Regions from separate parts of the Ancylobacter sp. TW_SC_1 genome, predicted to be linked through region 2. Evidence: riboswitches for the same ligand, from Rfam matches in the RefSeq annotation. Region 2 holds a riboswitch; each other region holds the start of a gene.
The links. A riboswitch is a leader RNA that binds a small molecule or an ion and turns the genes downstream of it on or off. The one in region 2 is predicted to bind thiamine pyrophosphate.
Positions count from the first base shown of each region.

Region 1: another riboswitch for thiamine pyrophosphate. It lies ahead of thiC (phosphomethylpyrimidine synthase ThiC); the one in region 2 lies ahead of thiD (bifunctional hydroxymethylpyrimidine kinase/phosphomethylpyrimidine kinase).
Region 3: another riboswitch for thiamine pyrophosphate. It lies ahead of AC1PZ7_RS19365 (ABC transporter substrate-binding protein); the one in region 2 lies ahead of thiD (bifunctional hydroxymethylpyrimidine kinase/phosphomethylpyrimidine kinase).

Region 1 is NZ_CM166365.1:1,585,426-1,591,073, reverse strand. Features, by position in the region: gene AC1PZ7_RS07280 (cation diffusion facilitator family transporter) at 1-204, shown strand, start outside; gene AC1PZ7_RS07275 (lytic murein transglycosylase) at 209-1,444, opposite strand; TPP riboswitch at 1,568-1,695, shown strand; gene thiC (phosphomethylpyrimidine synthase ThiC) at 1,778-3,604, shown strand; gene AC1PZ7_RS07265 (NUDIX hydrolase) at 3,689-4,132, shown strand; gene oxlT (oxalate/formate MFS antiporter) at 4,238-5,563, opposite strand.
Region 2 is NZ_CM166365.1:2,579,739-2,585,386, reverse strand. Features, by position in the region: gene AC1PZ7_RS11935 (MFS transporter) at 1-951, opposite strand, end outside; gene thiD (bifunctional hydroxymethylpyrimidine kinase/phosphomethylpyrimidine kinase) at 1,044-1,850, opposite strand; TPP riboswitch at 1,914-2,027, opposite strand; gene AC1PZ7_RS11925 (Lrp/AsnC ligand binding domain-containing protein) at 2,154-2,390, shown strand; gene AC1PZ7_RS11920 (DMT family transporter) at 2,400-3,344, opposite strand; gene AC1PZ7_RS11915 (cytochrome b/b6 domain-containing protein) at 3,383-4,090, opposite strand; gene AC1PZ7_RS11910 (c-type cytochrome) at 4,092-4,538, opposite strand; gene AC1PZ7_RS11905 (universal stress protein) at 4,783-5,598, shown strand.
Region 3 is NZ_CM166365.1:4,095,187-4,100,834, forward strand. Features, by position in the region: gene AC1PZ7_RS19355 (diguanylate cyclase domain-containing protein) at 1-958, shown strand, start outside; partial or broken gene AC1PZ7_RS19360 (winged helix-turn-helix domain-containing protein) at 877-2,079, shown strand; TPP riboswitch at 2,126-2,223, shown strand; gene AC1PZ7_RS19365 (ABC transporter substrate-binding protein) at 2,317-3,255, shown strand; gene clcA (H(+)/Cl(-) exchange transporter ClcA) at 3,401-4,702, shown strand; gene AC1PZ7_RS19375 (ABC transporter ATP-binding protein/permease) at 4,710-5,648, opposite strand, start outside.

The sequences.
Region 1 (5,648 bases), 990 kb from region 2:
CACGATCTGCGCACGCGCCAGGCCGGGCGCATGATCTTCGTCGACTTCCACCTCGTGGTGCCCGGCGACATGCCGGTGAGCGAGGCGCACGCCATCTGCGACCGGATCGAGGACGCGCTGGAGGCCGCCGTCGCCGGCGTGCTGGTCAACATCCATGTCGAGCCGGAGGCCAAGGCCAAGCAGCACGGCATACCGGTGATCTGACGCCTCAGCGCCCCGTCCGCAGCGCCGCCAGTAGGTCCGGCGTGGGGTAGGAATCGGCCGGCAGGCCGAGGCGCATCTGCTCGACTTTGACCGCCTGCCGCGTCGCCGCGCCGGTGATGCCGTCGATGCGCCCGACATGGTGGCCGCGCGCATTGAGCAGGGTCTGCAGCTCCTTCACCTGCGCCATGGACAGCACCGGAATCCTGTCGCCCTGGCCGCGATTGAACGGGCCGGCGCCGGCGACGCGGGCGGCCAGATAGGCCGCCGAGGTCGCGTAGACGAGCGAGTTGTTCCACTCGGTGAAGACGTCGAAATTCGGATAGACGAGAAAGGCCGGGCCGTTGCGCCCCATCGGCAGCAGCAGCGAGGCGGGAAGCTGGTCGGCGGGAAGCTGACCACCGCCGGCCCGCACCACGCCCGCCTTCGCCCATTGGGCGCGCGGATGCTTGACGGCGAGGTCCGCCTGGTCCCAGGGGAGGTTGGGCGGCACGCGCACTTCCTCCAGCCAGGGCTGGCCGGCCTTCCAGCCGAGCGCGCGGATATAGTTGGCGGCCGAGGCGAGCGCGTCGGGCGCCGAGCGGATCAGGTCGACCCGGCCGTCGCCGTCGAAGTCGACGCCGTAATTGAGATAGTGGTCGGGCAGGAACTGGAACTGGCCGAGTTCACCCGCCCACGGGCCGCGCATGGTCTGCGCGGTCAGATCGCCGCGGTCGATGATCTTCAGCGCCGCCATCAGCTGGGTGCGGAACATCTCCGCCCGCCGGCAGTCCCAGGCGAGCGAGGCCACCGAGCGAATCGTCTGCTTGTCGCCCATGAAGGCGCCGAAATCGGTCTCCAGCCCCCAGAAGGCGACCAGCACCGCCCCCGGTACCCCGAAGGTCTGCTCGATCCGGCTGAACAGCGCCGGGTTCTTCTGGATCTGCTGGCGGCCCTGCTGGATGCGGTAATTGGCGACCATGCGGTCGGAAAACTGGAAGAAGCTCTGCCCGAACACCTTCTGCCCGCGGTCGGTGCCGACGATGTCGGGCGCGTAGGTCACGCCGTTCAGCGCCGCGGCCACGGTGCGCGGCGAGACGCCCTGCGCCACCGCCTGCTGCTTGAAGCCGGCCAGCCACTGGTCGAAGCCGGCACCGTTATTGCCGCAGCTCTGCTGGGCGGATGCCGCTACCGGAAAGGCGAACGGCGCGATGACCGCCGCCGCGATGGCAACCTTCCGGAGCGAAGTCTTCAAGCTGCGCATGGGCACTCCCCGATGGCTCGATGCGTCGTTTCCTCACGAATCAGCAATCTACAGGAAATGCGGCGGCGGCAGGGTGACGGGGCGCCGCGGAATTGACCGGCGGGCGACTTTGGTCGACTATCGACCCGTTCCAAGGGGAGCCCCGCTAGGGGGCTGAGAGAGCGCCGGCCACGCCGCAGGGCAAGGCAACGCGATGACCCTTCGAACCTGATCCGGGTCATGCCGGCGAAGGGATCGGAACCGAATGGCGTGTCGCGCGCGTGTCGCACATCGCCATCCTTCCCCAACGTCAAACACCCGGATCTCCCCGACCATCGGTTCTGGAGATCCATCATGACGACCAAAAACCTGAAAGACACCGGCACCATCGGCGTCGCCACCGGGCCCATTCCCGGCTCGCGGCGCATCTATGCCGACTGCCCGGCGCGCGGCTTTCGCGTGCCGTTCCGCGAAATCCTGCTGCACCCTTCCGCCAACGAGCCCAACCTCGCCGTCTACGATGCCTCCGGCCCCTATACCGACGAGAGCGCGGCCATCGACATCGCCGCCGGCCTCGCGCGCCCGCGTGACGCCTGGGTCCGCGCGCGCGCAGATGTTGAGGAGTACGACGGGCGCCGGGTGAAGCCGGAGGACAACGGCCATGTCGGCGACGACAGGCTGGTGACGCCCTTCCCGCTCCACCACCGCCCGCTGCGGGCCAAAGCCGGCGCTGTGACCCAGATGGCCTATGCGCGGGCCGGCATCGTCACCCCGGAGATGGAATATGTCGCCCTGCGCGAGAACGGCCTGCGCGAGCGCATCGGCGAGATCATCCGCGACGGCGAGGATTTCGGCGCGGCGATCCCGGATGTCGTGACGCCGGAATTCGTGCGCGACGAGGTGGCGCGCGGGCGTGCCGTCATCCCCGCCAACATCAATCATGGCGAGCTCGAGCCGATGGCGATCGGCCGCAACTTCCTCGTCAAGATCAACGCCAATATCGGCAATTCGGCCGTCACCTCGTCGGTGGCGGACGAAGTGGACAAGATGGTGTGGGCGATACGCTGGGGTGCCGACACGGTGATGGACCTCTCCACCGGGCGCAACATCCACAACATCCGCGAATGGATCGTGCGCAACGCGCCGGTGCCGATCGGAACGGTGCCGATCTACCAGGCGCTGGAGAAGGTCGGCGGCGTCGCCGAGGACCTCACCTGGGAGGTGTTCCGCGACACGCTGGTCGAGCAGGCCGAGCAGGGCGTGGACTATTTCACCATCCATGCCGGGGTGCGCCTGCCCTATGTGCCGCTGACCGCGAAGCGCGTGACTGGCATCGTCTCGCGCGGCGGCTCGATCATGGCCAAGTGGTGCCTCGCCCATCACCGCGAGAGCTTCCTCTACGAGCGTTTCGCCGAGATCTGCGAGATCATGCGGGCCTATGACGTCACCTTCTCGCTCGGCGACGGGCTGCGCCCCGGCTCCATCGCCGACGCCAACGACGCGGCGCAGTTCGCCGAACTGGAGACGCTGGGCGAACTGACCAGGATCGCGTGGGAAAACGACTGCCAGGTGATGATCGAAGGCCCCGGCCATGTGCCGATGCACAAGATCAAGGCCAACATGGACAAGCAGCTGGCTGTCTGCGGCGAGGCGCCCTTCTATACGCTCGGGCCGCTGACCACGGATATCGCACCCGGCTACGACCACATCACCTCCGGCATCGGCGCGGCGATGATCGGCTGGTTCGGCACCGCCATGCTCTGCTACGTCACGCCCAAGGAGCATCTCGGCCTGCCCAACCGCGACGACGTGAAGACCGGCGTCATCACCTACAAGATCGCCGCCCATGCCGCCGACCTCGCCAAGGGCCACCCGCTGGCGCGCGCCTGGGACGACGCACTCTCGCGGGCGCGTTTCGAGTTCCGCTGGCAGGACCAGTTCAGCCTCGCGCTCGATCCCGACACGGCGACCGCCTTCCACGACGAGACGCTGCCGAAGGAGGCGCACAAGCTGGCGCATTTCTGCTCCATGTGCGGGCCGAAATTCTGCTCGATGAAGATCAGCCAGGACATTCGCGACGCGGCGCGGCAGGCCGAGGCGACGCGCGGGATGGAGGAGATGGCCGGGCGCTTCCGTGACGGCGGCGGCCAAATCTATCGCGACGTCGCCGCCGCGGAGTAGGCTGCCGGGCGGCCGGGGAACCGCGAGGACGCCCCGGCCGCCCGCTCGTGCCCGCGCCGACACGACCTTCCAGGAGACTTTCCCATGACGCCCCCCTCGCCCGTCCGCCCGGTTCCCGCCGTGCTCGCCGTCGTCGAGCGCGACGGCGCGGTGCTGCTGGTGCGCCGCGCCAATCCGCCCGATCAGGGACTGTGGGGTTTCCCTGGCGGACGTATGGAAATGGGCGAGACGCATCTGGAGGCCGCCCTGCGCGAGCTCCACGAGGAGACCGGCATCGCCGCCGACAGCCCCCGCCTCATGACCGCGCTCGACTTCATCCAGCACGATGACGAGGGCGTGCTCGCTCATCATTTCGCGATGATCGCCGTGCTGTGCCGCTGGCGCGCCGGCGAGGCGGTGGCGGCGGACGACGCGCTGGAGGCGCGCTGGTTCGACCGCGTGGCACTGGCCGATCTCGGTGCCTGCGCCAGCCTGAAGGTCGAGTATCTCGCGGAGCTGGCGCTCGCCGTGGCTCCGGAGGCTTCCTAGCCCGCCCGGCATTCCCGGAAACGAAAAGAGGGCCCCGAAGGGCCCTCAAGTCGAGAAGGTAACTCTGTAAGACGGCTAAGGCACGCGGCTCCCTGCCGCGGCCGATCAGGCGTGCGCCGAAGCGGCGCCCGACTTTTCCACCGTAGGCGCCGTGATGGTGGACTGCGCCACATGCGCTTTCAGCACGCGCGGCAGCAGGGTCACGGCGAGGAAGGCCGCGAAGAGGTCCATGGCCGCAACGGTGTACAGCACGCTCGACCAGGTACCGGTCGCTTCCATCAGCAGGTTGCCGACGGGCACGAACAGCGCGCCGACGCCCTTGGCGCAGTAGAGCACGCCGTAGATCTTGCCGATGTGCTTGGTGCCGAAGGCGTCGCCGGCCAGGGCCGAGAACAGGGAGTACACTTCGCCCCAAGCGAGGAAGACGACGCCGGACAGGATGAGGAACGCCCACGGATTGTGGCCGAAATAGCCGAGCGCGATGATGCCGAAGCCTTCGAGGGTGAAGGCGATGACCATCGTCTTCTCACGGCCGATATGGTCGGAGACCCAGCCGAACAGCGGACGCGAGATGCCGTTCATGACGCGATCGAGCATCAGGGCGAGCGGCAGGGCGGCCATGGTAAAGAAGTACAGGTCGACCTTGAACTCCTTCACGCCGAGATCCTGCGCGATGACGCCGAGCTGGGCGACCGCCATCATGCCGCCGGTCACCACGCAGGTGAACATGAGCAGCATCAGCCAGAACAGCTTGGTGTTCAGCGCTTCCTTCAGCGTGTAGTCGCGACGGCTCTGGGAGAGCTTGTCGGACGCCTTGACCTCGCCGACCTTCGGCGCGCGAAGGAACCAGGCCGCGATGAAGGCGAGACCGCCCTGCAGAAGACCAAAGAAGAAGAAGGTCTCCTGGAAGCCGGCCGTTTCGATCATCGAGGCGATCGGCAGGATGGTGGCGGCCGAACCGGCACCGAAGCCGCCCGCGGTGAGACCAACGGCGAGGCCGCGACGATCCGGGAACCACTTGAGCGCGTTGTTGATGCAGGTGGCGTAGATGCAGCCCACGCCGATGCCGCCGACGGCCGCGCCGACATAGAAGCCCGTCAGGCTGGTGGCCTGCGAATTGAGCACCCAGGCGGTGCCGATCATGATCGCACCGAAGGCGACCATGATGCGCGGGCCGAACTTGTCGATGAAGTAGCCTTCGATCGGAGCAAGCCAGGTCTGCACGAGGACGAAGATGGTGAACGCGATCTGGATCGATGCGCGCTCCCAGCCGAAGGTCTGCTGGATTTCAGGAACGAACAGCGTCCAGGCGTACTGAATGTTCGCCGTCGCCACCATGCAGACGACGCCGACGACAAGCTGCAGCCAGCGGCGACTTTCCGAAAAATCCCGGCCCGGCCCAGCGGTCGCGAGGGTCTTGGACGTACTCAAGGGCGATCTCCTCTCCCAAATCAATCAGGTGCCGCGGATCGGCGTTTTTTGTTGCGGTCGCTCCGAGCCCCTCGACGGGGCCGGG
Region 2 (5,648 bases):
TTCGACCGTGCCGAGATAGGTGCAGCCGAAGGTCAGTGCGTGCAGCGGCTGGAGCAGCAGCAGAAGCAGCAGCGGCGGGTCGAACGCCATCCCGCCGAAACGAAGAACGCCGGCGAGGCCGCCGAGCAGGAGCAGGCGCTCCGGCCCGAGCCGGCGCGTCACCGGCGTGCCGAAATGGAACAGCACCACCTCGGCCAGCACGCCGAGCGACCACAGCAGGCCGATCACCGTGTCGGACAGCCCCTTGCCGTGCCACTGGATGGAGGCGAAGGCATAGAGCACCGCGTGCGACCCCTGCACCAGCGCCGCCGCCGCCAGACCGACGAACAGCACCGGCGCCAGTCCGGCCAGCGCATGGCGCGCTTCCGCCGTCGCGGCGCGCGGCGGCTGCTTCACCTCCTCGAGGGTCGCCGCCGCCAGCGCCGCCGCGAGGCTCGCCGCGACGATGAGCCAGATCACCGTGTCGTGCGGCACGGCGCCGAGGACGAGCCCGCCGAGCAGTCCGCCGGCCACCAGATTGCCGCCGATGAAGGCCATCGAGCCCCACAGCCGCACGCGTCCGTAGTCGATCAGCCCCTCGCGGCGGCGCGCCACTGCATAGGCATCGAGCACCGGCAGGCTGGGCTGCCAGAAGGCGGCGGCAAGCCCGAGCCCGACGAGGATCAGTGTCGCGTTGGGGGCGAGGACGATGCCGACGAAGCACAGCGCCGTGGCGCAGGAATAGCCGATCAGCGTCGCGCGCGGCCGGCCGCTGCGGTCGGCGAGCAGTCCGCCCACCGGCATGGTGACGAGGCGCACCGATTGCGGCACGGCGAGCGCGAGCGCGATCATCGCCGCGTCGAAGCCGCGCGCTTCCAGCCAGATCGGGAAGAACGGCATGAAGACGCCGATGCCGAAGAACAGCCCGGCATAGACGGCGGCAATGGCATGGCGTGGGGCGATGACGGGCACGCGGCTACTCGCGGGATTCGCCGCCTCGATAGCAGGCGCGGGGCCGGCTTACGAGGCCTCAGTGGCCAGCGCCGCCGCGAACCGCGAAAACCTCACCACCAGGCGTGGAAGTGATGCACCGGGCCGTGGCCCCGCCCGATGGTCAGTTCCTCGGAGCGCGCGAGGGCGCGGGTGAGATAGTCCTTCGCCGCCTCGACCGCCGCGCGCAGAGGCAGGCCCTTGGCAAGGCCGGCGGCGATGGCGGAGGAGAGCGTGCAGCCCGTGCCGTGCGTGTTGCGAGTGACAATGCGCGGCGCGCTGAGTTCGAGAAAGCCATCGGCGTCGAGCAGCACGTCGACGCTGTCCGGCCCCTCGCCATGGCCGCCCTTGACGAGCACCGCGCGCGGCCCGAACGCCAGCAGCCGCTCGGCCTGAGCCCGCACCGTCGCGAGATCCTCGGCCGGCTCTTCGTCGAGCAGTGCCGCCGCCTCGGGCAGGTTCGGCGTGATCAGGAGCGCCCGCGGCAACAGCTCGCGGCGCAGCGTCTCGATGGCCTCGGGCACCAGCAGCCGGTCGCCCGAGGCGGCGATCATCACCGGGTCGAGCACCACGGTCGACACGCCATGGCGCACGAGGCCGGACGCCACCTCGGTGATCGCTTCGGGACGCGACAGCATGCCGATCTTCACCGCGTCCACGTCGAGATCGGAGAAGACCGCGTCGATCTGCGCGGCGATGAAGGCCGGCGGAACGTCGTGGATGCCGGTCACGCCGAGCGTGTTCTGCGCCGTGAGCGCGGTGATGACGCTGGCGCCATACACGCAGAGCGCCGAGAAGGTCTTGAGATCGGCCTGGATGCCGGCGCCGCCGCCGGAATCCGAACCCGCCATCGTCACCGCGATCGGTGTGGAACCGCCCATGCTACGCCTCTCTCGCCGCATCGAGGCCGGAAGCGTCCCCGTCGGGGGGCACATGGCCGCCCCGGACGTGCGCGATCCGTTTCCTCCGCCGGCATGACCCGGATCAGGTTCGTGGGTTGGCTGAACGCCTCTCAGCCCATCCGCGCCTCAACGCCACGGGCACCCCAACGAGATCGTCCCGCGAGCGATAGGCGAAGCCGCGCGCCCGCGCAAGCCGGGCTCGTCCCGGGCGGCCGAGGGGGTTGCGCGCGAACCGGCGTTCTGTTCCTTATCGGCCTCCCGCCCCGAAGCCGGAACGCCGCGATGGTCCCTTTCTTCATGCAGATCAAATGTCACCTCGGCCGCTCCTACGAGGTGGCGAACGCCATCGCCGACGCGGAGATCGCCTCGGAAATCTACTCGACCGCCGGCGAGTTCGACCTGTTGGTCAAGTTCTACGTGCCCGAGGGCGCCGACATCGGCCATTTCGTGAACGAGAAGGTGCAGCAGTTCCCGGGCATCCAAGACACCCGCACCATCATCACCTTCAAGGCGTTCTGACGTCGCGCCTCAGGCCGTCGGCCCGGCGGGCGGCGTCGCCGCCTCCTCGGCCCGGCTGCGGTCGATGCCGAGCCGGCGCTCGCGCCAGATGACGAAGAGCCCGGCCCCGATCACGATGGCCGCGCCGAGCACGACGAGCACCGGCGGAATCTCGGCGAACAGGATGAAGCCGAGCAGCAGCGACCACAGCATCGCCGAATAGGCGAACGGCGCCACCACCGAGGCCGGGGCGTAGCGGTAGCTCTCGGTCAGCAGGATCTGGCCGACCCCGCCGAGGAAGCCGATCGCCAGCAGCAGCACGGCCTCCCGCGCGCTCGGCAGCACCCAGCCCCAGCCGGCGGTGGCGAGCCCGGCAATGGCCGCCAGCGCCTGGAAATAGAACACGATGGCCGCGGTCGATTCGGTCTGCGTCAGCCGCCGCACCTGGACCATCGCCCCGGCCGTGCAACTCGCGCCGAGCAGCGCGAAGAGCGCGCCGAACATGTGTTCCGGGGTATCGAACGAGCCCGACATATGCGGCCAGAGCATCACCACCACGCCGCCGAGCCCCACCGTCACCGCCGCCCAGCGATAGGCCTGCACCCGCTCGCGCAGCACGATCGCCGCGAGGACGACGGTGAGCAGCGGTGTGGCGAAGCCGATGGCGGTCGCATCCGCCAGCGGGATCCGCGCCAGCGCGGCAAAGCCCAGGCTCATGGCGCAGACGCCGATGGTGCCGCGCGCGATATGGCCGAACGGATGGGCGGTGCGCACCGCCGCGCTGATCTCGCCGCGCCAGGCGAGCAGCGCCATGAGCGGAAACAGGGCGAAGAAGGAGCGCGAGAACACCACTTCGCCAGTCGGAACATGTTCCGAGACGATACGGACGAGGGCCGACATGATGGTGAAAAGGAACGTCGCGCTGATCTGAAGCGCGATGCCCTTGAGCGCGTGCATGATGGCGCCATGGAGCACGAGTCCGCCCCGCCCGCAAGCGGGACGGACCCGTCATTTCAGGGGAAGGGATCACCGCCCGCCAGCGCGATGCCGCCGAACACCACGGCGACCGCGGCCGCGAGGCAGGCCAATGCCGCTCCGACGGCACCGGGCGTGGCCGGCGCGCGGTCGGCGTAGTCCCCGGCCGGCTTGCGGCCGCTGATCATGGCGCGGATCAGGTTGTCCCTGCCGAACAGCGAATAGACGAGGTTCGCCGCCACATGCAGGCCGATCAGCCACAGCAGGACCGGGTAGAGCCGCTGGTGCCAGACCGAGGCGCTGCGGATGGTCTCGTCGCTGACCGTCGCCGTCATCGGCGCGTAGACCGTGATGTCGTCGCTGGTGAACAGCCCGCTCAGCGCCTGCGCCGCGACCATGATCAGCAGCGCCGCGACCATCCAGCCGCCGAGCGGGTTGTGACCGAGATAATGCGGCGGACGTCCGCGCAGCAGTCTCTCCCCATAGCGCAGCCCCGCCGCCGGCCCGCGCAGGAAGCCGGCGAAGCGCGCCGTCGAGCCACCGACGAGGCCCCACAGCAGGCGGAACACGACCACCACCAGCACGGCAAGCCCGTTCCACTGGTGCCAGACGAGATCGGCGTCGCCGTAATACCGGCTCGCGAAAGCGAGGCCGACCAGCGCCGCCAGCCCCCATTTGGCGATCCGCGTCGGCAGGTCCCACGCCAGCACGCCGGCCGGCGCGGGCGAATCGGTACGCGCGCTCACGTCACTTCTTCTGGCGGAAGGTGTCGTGGCAGGTTCCGCAGGTGCGGATCACGCCGGGGAAGTTCGCCTTGAAGCTGGCCTCGTCGGTGATCGCGGCACGGGCAGCGGCGGCATCGCTGCCGAGCTTGGCGAAGAGCGCCTCGAATTCGGGCGTCTTGGTCCACACCGTCTCCAGCGCCTCGGTATCCGGGCCGGGCCCGGAGCCCAGCGGGAAAAGCGTCGGCAGGACCTTGGCATTCTTGACATAGGTGTCGAGCGCCGCCTGCACGGCCGCGAGATCGAACGGCGTGTTCCCGCGCAGCATTCCGCCGACGGGCTTGGTCACGCTGCCGAACTCCTTCAGCAGGGTCTGTCGTTCCTTCACGACGTCGGACTGGGCGACCACCGCGGTGGTCGCGACGGCAGTGAAGATGGCGATTGCACCGGCAATCGTCAGGCGACGCGACATGAAAAGCTCCCTCATCGACGTGCTGCGACGCAGCACATACCCCGCCACCTTATTGTCGCTCCAGACAATGACAATCGGCAGGAAGTCGCGTTCGCGCGCTCGTGAAGGGAACGTCAGATCCTGCCGGATGAGGTATGGTGAATACCTAATGCCTCTTGCGGATCGTGGTTTTCCGCATTTTCATTGGCAGGCTCTAACCCTACGTAAAAATCAATAACCGTTGTCACGAGAGAGAGAAGCGCCCATGTCCATCCGCACAATTCTCCTGCACGCTGCGCCCGACTCTGGCTTCAATGATCGTCTCGCCCTTGCCATCGCTCTCGCGCGTCAGTCCGGCGCCAGCCTGAAGGCGCTCTACACGCTCTACCCCGCCGGCGTTCCGCGCGTCGGCCGCGCCCTCTCGATCTATGTGAACGAACTGGTGCATGAGGCGAAGGAGAAGGAAGCCGGCCTCAAGGCGCAGTTCGAAGCCTCCACCGCCGCCGCCGGCATTGCGGCTTCCTGGCAGACGATCGAGGGCGAAGTTGCGCCGGCGCTCCGCGACGAAGTCACCTTCGCCGACCTCACCGTCGTCAGCGAGACGCCTTATGGCACCGTGGACGACCAGCTCGCCGCCACCCTGCCCGAGCATCTCGCCCTCTCCTGCCATGGCCCCGTCGTCGTGGTGCCGACCGGCAAGCCGGTACCGACGCGCATCGGCCGCGTGCTTGTGGCATGGAAGCCCTCGCGCGAGGCCGGCCATGCCGTCCGCTTCGCCCTGCCGCTCCTCGCGCTCGCCGAAGAGGTCGAGGTCCTGACCGTCGAGGAAGGCAACGCCGGCGTGGCCGATTCCGGCGCCCGGCTCGCCGCGTTTCTCGGCAGCCATGGCGTGAATGCGAAGCACAATCACGTCAAGGACGGCCATGCGAGCAGCGCCATTTCCAACGAGGCGCAGAAGTTCGGTGCCGATCTTCTGGTGATGGGCGTCTATAGCCGCTCGCGGCTTGCCGAGATGGTGCTCGGCGGCGTCACCGCCTCGCTGCTCACCGATCCGCCGGTGCCGCTGTTCGTCGCTCACTGAGCGCGCTGCCGAACCAGATATCCGTCGCGACGACGTGCCGCCGGCCTCGA
Region 3 (5,648 bases), 1.5 Mb from region 2:
CTCGCCGGTGGCGATCTGCATTTCCACGGCCGAGCACGTCTCCCGGTACATCATGGCCAATCCCGCCTACCTCGCCATGATCGGGCGCAGCTGGGACGAGATCGAGGGCCAGCCCATGTATCTCGACACCGTGCGCGCGCTCGACTCCCCGGAACGGCTGCGCCGCATCCACGCGCTGGAAACCGTCGGCCTGTACGAGCTCGAGGAGATCGACCTGCGCCACGTCTCCGGCCACATCATCCCCACGCTGGTCTCGACGCAGCGCCGCGTCATCAATGGCCAGACGTTCGACATCGAGATCATCATCGACAATTCCGAGCGCAAGGCGTTCGAGCGCCGCATCATCGAGGCCGCCTACACCGACGTGGTGACCGGCCTGCCCAACCGGGCGGCTTTCGACAACCGGCTGCGCAAGCTGCTGGAGCGGTTCGCGCCGCATGAGGGCGTCTGCCTCGCCTATATCGATCTCAATGGCTTCAAGTCGATAAATGACCGCCACGGCCACTCCATCGGCGACCAGGTGCTGCGGAGCTTCGCCGAGCGCCTGCGTGCCCATAGCGCCCCCGGCCATTTCGTCGCGCGCATCGGTGGCGACGAATTCGTACTGCTCCATTCCTTCGCCTGCGGCATCTCTCCGGAACATGGCGGACCCACCGGAGGGCCCACGGGGCAGGAGATGCAAATGCTCGCCGATGCGCTCTGTGCGCCGATGGACATCGAAGGACGAAACCTCGCCGTGGGCGCGGCCATCGGCGTTGCCGTCACCCGGCAGACGATCGGCGCCGATGCGCTGCTGCGCCGCGCCGACACCCTGATGTACGCTGCCAAGTCGACCGGCCGAACGGTCGCCGTAAACCTCGACCGGATCGACGACCCATGCCCCTCCGCCTCTCCAACGCCGACGCCCGACGTGTCTTCCTCGCCCGGCAGCAGCTCAGCCGCCCCCGCGGAACGCTGACCAAGACCGGACTTCTGCAACTGATCGACGACCTCGGCTTCGTGCAGGTCGACAGCATCGCCACCGTCGAGCGCGCGCATCATCACATCCTGTTCGCGCGCAACCCGACCTACAGGCGCGAGCACCTGACCGCGCTGCTGGAAAAGGACGGCGCGCTCTTCGAGCACTGGACGCACGACGCGGCGATCATCCCCAACACTTTCTTCGGCTACTGGAAGCACCGCTTCGCGCGCGCGCGCTAAACGCTGGCCGATCGCTGGCGCTCCTGGCACGAGAACGGCTTCGAGGGCTATGTCGACCATGTGCTGGAGCGGGTACGCGTCGAAGGCCGGCTGATGGCCCGCGATTTCGAGCAGGATGTGGACGCCGGAAAGCGCCCGCCCGGCGGCTGGTGGAACTGGCACCCGGAGAAGACCGCGCTCGAATATCACTGGCGCACCGGCGCGCTCGCCATTGCCGGGCGCGAGGGCTTCCAGAAGGTCTACGACCTCACCGAGCGCGTCATCCCCGCCCGGCATTTCGCGGGCGAGGTGAGCCCGGAGGCCTTCCTCGACTGGGCCTGCACCGCGGCGCTGGAGCGGCTCGGCTTCGCCACCCATGGCGAGATCGCCGCCTTCTGGGGACTGATCAGACCGGAGGAGGCGCGTGGCTGGGTGGCGGCGAACGCCCACAGGCTGGAGCCCGTGCTGGTCGAGGGCGCCGAGGGCGGCAAGCCGCGCGCCAGCCACGCCTTCAAAGGCAGCGCGGAGGATTTCGCCGCCCTGCCCGCCCCGCCGGCGCGGCTGCGTGTGCTCAGCCCCTTCGATCCGCTGCTGCGCGACCGCGCCCGGGCGGAGCGGCTGTTCGGATTCACCTATCGCATCGAGGTGTTCGTCCCGACCCCCAGGCGGGTCTATGGCTATTACGTCTTCCCGCTGCTGGAGGGCGACCGGCTGATCGGCCGCATCGACATGAAGGCGGACCGCAAGGCCGGCTCGCTCGACGTGCGCCGGCTCTGGCTGGAGCCGGGCGTGCGGGCCTCGACCGGCCGGCTCAATGCGCTCGACGCCGAACTCGCCCGGCTCGGCCGCTTCGCCGGGGTGGAGCGCACGGTCTATCTCGACGGCTGGCGCGGAGAATAGGCCCCACAGATTGCCCTGGCATACCGGCGATGCTAGCCTGCGCGCGTCCGAGGGGTGTCCCGCCGGCCGAAAGGCCGAAGGGGCTGAGATGGCACCTGCCAGACCCTTTGAACCTGATCCGGGTCATGCCGGCGAAGGGACGGAGCGACGGCGGGGCCTGATCCACGCGATGCGTGGCACCCGTGCCGGATTTCCCCCGAAAGCGCGCGCGCCGGATCTCCAACTGGGAGGAGATCCATGTTCACCAAGTTCGCCGCGACGGCATTCGCCCTCGCGCTCGGCCTCACCCCGGCGGCGGCCGCCGACAAGCTCACCGTCCTGCTCGACTGGTACGTCAATCCGGACCACGCGCCGCTGATCATCGCGCAGGAGAAGGGCTTCTTCAAAGCCCACGACCTCGATGTCGAGCTGGTGCCGCCGGCCGATCCGTCCGCCCCGCCCCGCCTCGTCGCCGCCGGTCAGGCGGATGTGGCGGTCAGCTACCAGCCGAGCCTTTATCTCTCGGTGAAGGAAGGGCTGCCGCTGGTGCGCTTCGGCACGCTGGTCTCCACCCCGCTCACCGCGCTGGTGGCGCTGAAGGACGGCCCGGTCAAGTCGATCGCCGACCTCAAGGGCAAGACGGTCGGCTATTCCGTGGCGGGCTTCGAGGACGCACTGCTCGGCACCATGCTGGCGAGCGCCGGGCTCACGCCGTCCGACGTGACGATGATCAACGTCAATTTCGCCCTCTCGCCCGCGCTGGTCGCCGGCAAGGTCGACGCGGTGATCGGCGCCTACCGCAATTTCGAGCTCACCCAGATCAGGCTTGAGGGCAAGGAGGGCATCGCCTTCTACCCCGAAGAGCACGGCGTGCCGGTGTTCGACGAGCTGATCTACGTGACCCACAAGGACAAGCTGGCCGACCCGCGGCTCAAGCGCTTCCTCGCTGCGGTCGAGGACGCCACCATCTACGTCCTCAACCATCCCGACGAGGCATGGCAGGCCTTCGTGACGGCCAATCCGAAGCTCGACGACGAGCTGAACCGCACCGCGTGGACCGACACGCTGCGCCGCTTCGCCCACGCGCCGGCCGCCCTCGACACGGAACGCTACGCCCGCTTCGGGGAGTTCATGAAGAGCCACAAGCTCATCGACAAGGTCGAGCCGGTCTCGACCTACGCCCCGCCCCTGCCCTGAGCATTCGCCCCGGAGCGCCCCGTCAACGGCCCCCTCGGCCACGTGTGCTCCGGGGGCGACAATATGCTCTGCCGCGCTTCCGGGCCCCGGCCGACGATGCTACCGATTGCAAACGGTTGCTGATTTGTCGGGAGAAGGTCGAGGCATGGGGAACGGGGCATATCACATCGTGGCGATCCTGGTTGGCGCGGTCGTCGGCCTGCTCGGCTCCGGCTTCCATGTCGGCGTCGAGAAGCTGACAGCCGCCTGGCCGGCCTTCCTGCAGACCACGCTCCAGTTCGAAGGCCTCGTGCTTTACGCCGCCGCCGCCCTCGTCGCCGCCGGCATGGCCGTCGTCTCGCTCTGGCTGGTGCGCACCTACGCGCCGGAAGCCAGCGGATCGGGCGTGCCCGAGATCGAGGGGGCGATGGAGGGACTGCGCGAGGTGCGCTGGCATCGCGTTCTGCCGGTGAAATTCATTGCGGGCCTGCTGTCGCTTTCCTCCGGCATGGTGCTCGGCCGCGAGGGGCCGACCATCCATATCGGCGCCTCCGTCGCCAAGGCCGCCTCCGACCTGATGAAATGGTCCGGCGAGGACATGCGCGGCCTGCTGGCGGCCGGCGGCGCGGCGGGGCTTGCCGCCGCCTTCAACGCGCCGCTCGCGGCGGTGCTGTTCGTCATCGAGGAAACCCGGCGGCAGTTCCCCTATTCCTCGCGCACCTATATCGCCGTGGTGCTGGCCTCCATCGCCAGCGCCATCGTCACCGAGTACCTGACCGGCAACACGCCCTATATGCTGCTGGAGGCCTCGGCGATCCCCTATGGCTGGCTGCCGGCCTTCGTGGTGCTCGGCATCCTCCTCGGCGGAGCGGGCGTCATCTTCAATCGGACGCTGGTGTGGGGGCTCGACCATGTGCGCCGCTTCGGCATGCGCACCTCGTTCTACATCTTCCCCGCCATCGTCGGCCTGGTCGTCGGCGTGCTGCTCTTCGTGCGGCCCGAGGCGACGCAGGGCGGCGAACTGCTGGCGGTACAGCTCACCAAGGAAGGATTGCCGCTGGCCATGCTCGCCTTCGTCGTGCTGCTGCGCTTCGTCATGACCATGGCGAGCTACTCGACCGGCGTCGCCGGCGGCATCTTCGCGCCGATCCTCGCGCTCGCCACCACCATCGGCCTTTGCTACGGCACGGCGCTGGAAATGTTCGTGACGCTTCCCGAGAACGGGCTGGTCGCCTTCGCCATCTCGGCCATGGGCGGGCTGTTCGCGGCGACCATCGGCGCGCCTATGGTCGGCATGGTGCTGGTGCTGGAGCTGACCAGCGCCTATGTCGTGCTGGTTCCGGTCATGATCACCGCGATCTTCGCCAACATGACCGCGCAGGCGCTCGGCGGGCGCCCGATCTACGAGATCCTGCTGGAGCGGACCCTCGCCATCGAGGCGGAGGTGCGCGCCGCCGCCTCGCGCTGATCGCGCCTCACGCGGCGGCGACCCGCGGCGTCGCCGCCAGGGTAGCCGGTCCGTCGATGCCGCGCCGCAGCTCGATCTGCCGCTCATGCAGGGCGACAAGGGTCGAGCGGTGGCCGATCGAGAGCATCGACGTCTCCGGCAGGCGCTCGCGCAGCACGTGGTAGAGCGCCGCCTCACCCGCCTCGTCGAGCGCCGAGGTCGCCTCATCCAGCAGCAGCACCTGCGGCTTCATCAGCAGGGCGCGCGCCACCGCGAGCCGCTGCTGCTCGCCGCCCGACATCATGGCCGCCCACAGGCCGGTTTCGTCGAGCCGCGCGGCGAAGCCGGGAAGGCCGACCGCCTCCAGCGCCTCGCGCAGCTCTTCGTCGGTGTAATTGGCCATCGGATCGGGATAGGCGAGCGCGCCGCGCAGCGTGCCGACCGGCAGATAGGGGCGCTGCGGCAGCGTCAGCATCCGCGCCCCGGGCGCCACCGTCACCTCGCCATGGCCATAGGGCCAGATGCCGGCAATGGCGCGGAACAGCGTGCTCTTGCCGCTGCCCGAGGGGCCGGTGAGCAGCACCCGCTCGCCGCGCCCGATGTCGAGCGCGTCGACCACCAGCAGCGCCCGGCCGTCCGGCAGACGCACCTCCATGCCGGAGACCGCCAGCGGCGCGGCGCCGCTGGCCGGACTGCGGCGGAACTCGCTGCGCAGGGTCTCGGCCTGCGTCGCCATCACCGACCTCTCGAAGCCGACCAGACGGTCGACCACTGATTTCCACTCGGCCAGTGTCGAATAGGCGCCAATGAAGAAGGAGAACGAGCCCTGCACCTGGCCGAAGGCCGAAGAGGTCTGCATCAGCTGGCCGAGCTGGATAGCCCCGGTGAAATAGGCCGGCGCGACGACGATGAAGGGGAAGATCATCGACGCCTGGCTGTAGCCGGCGGTGAACCAGGTCAGGCGCTT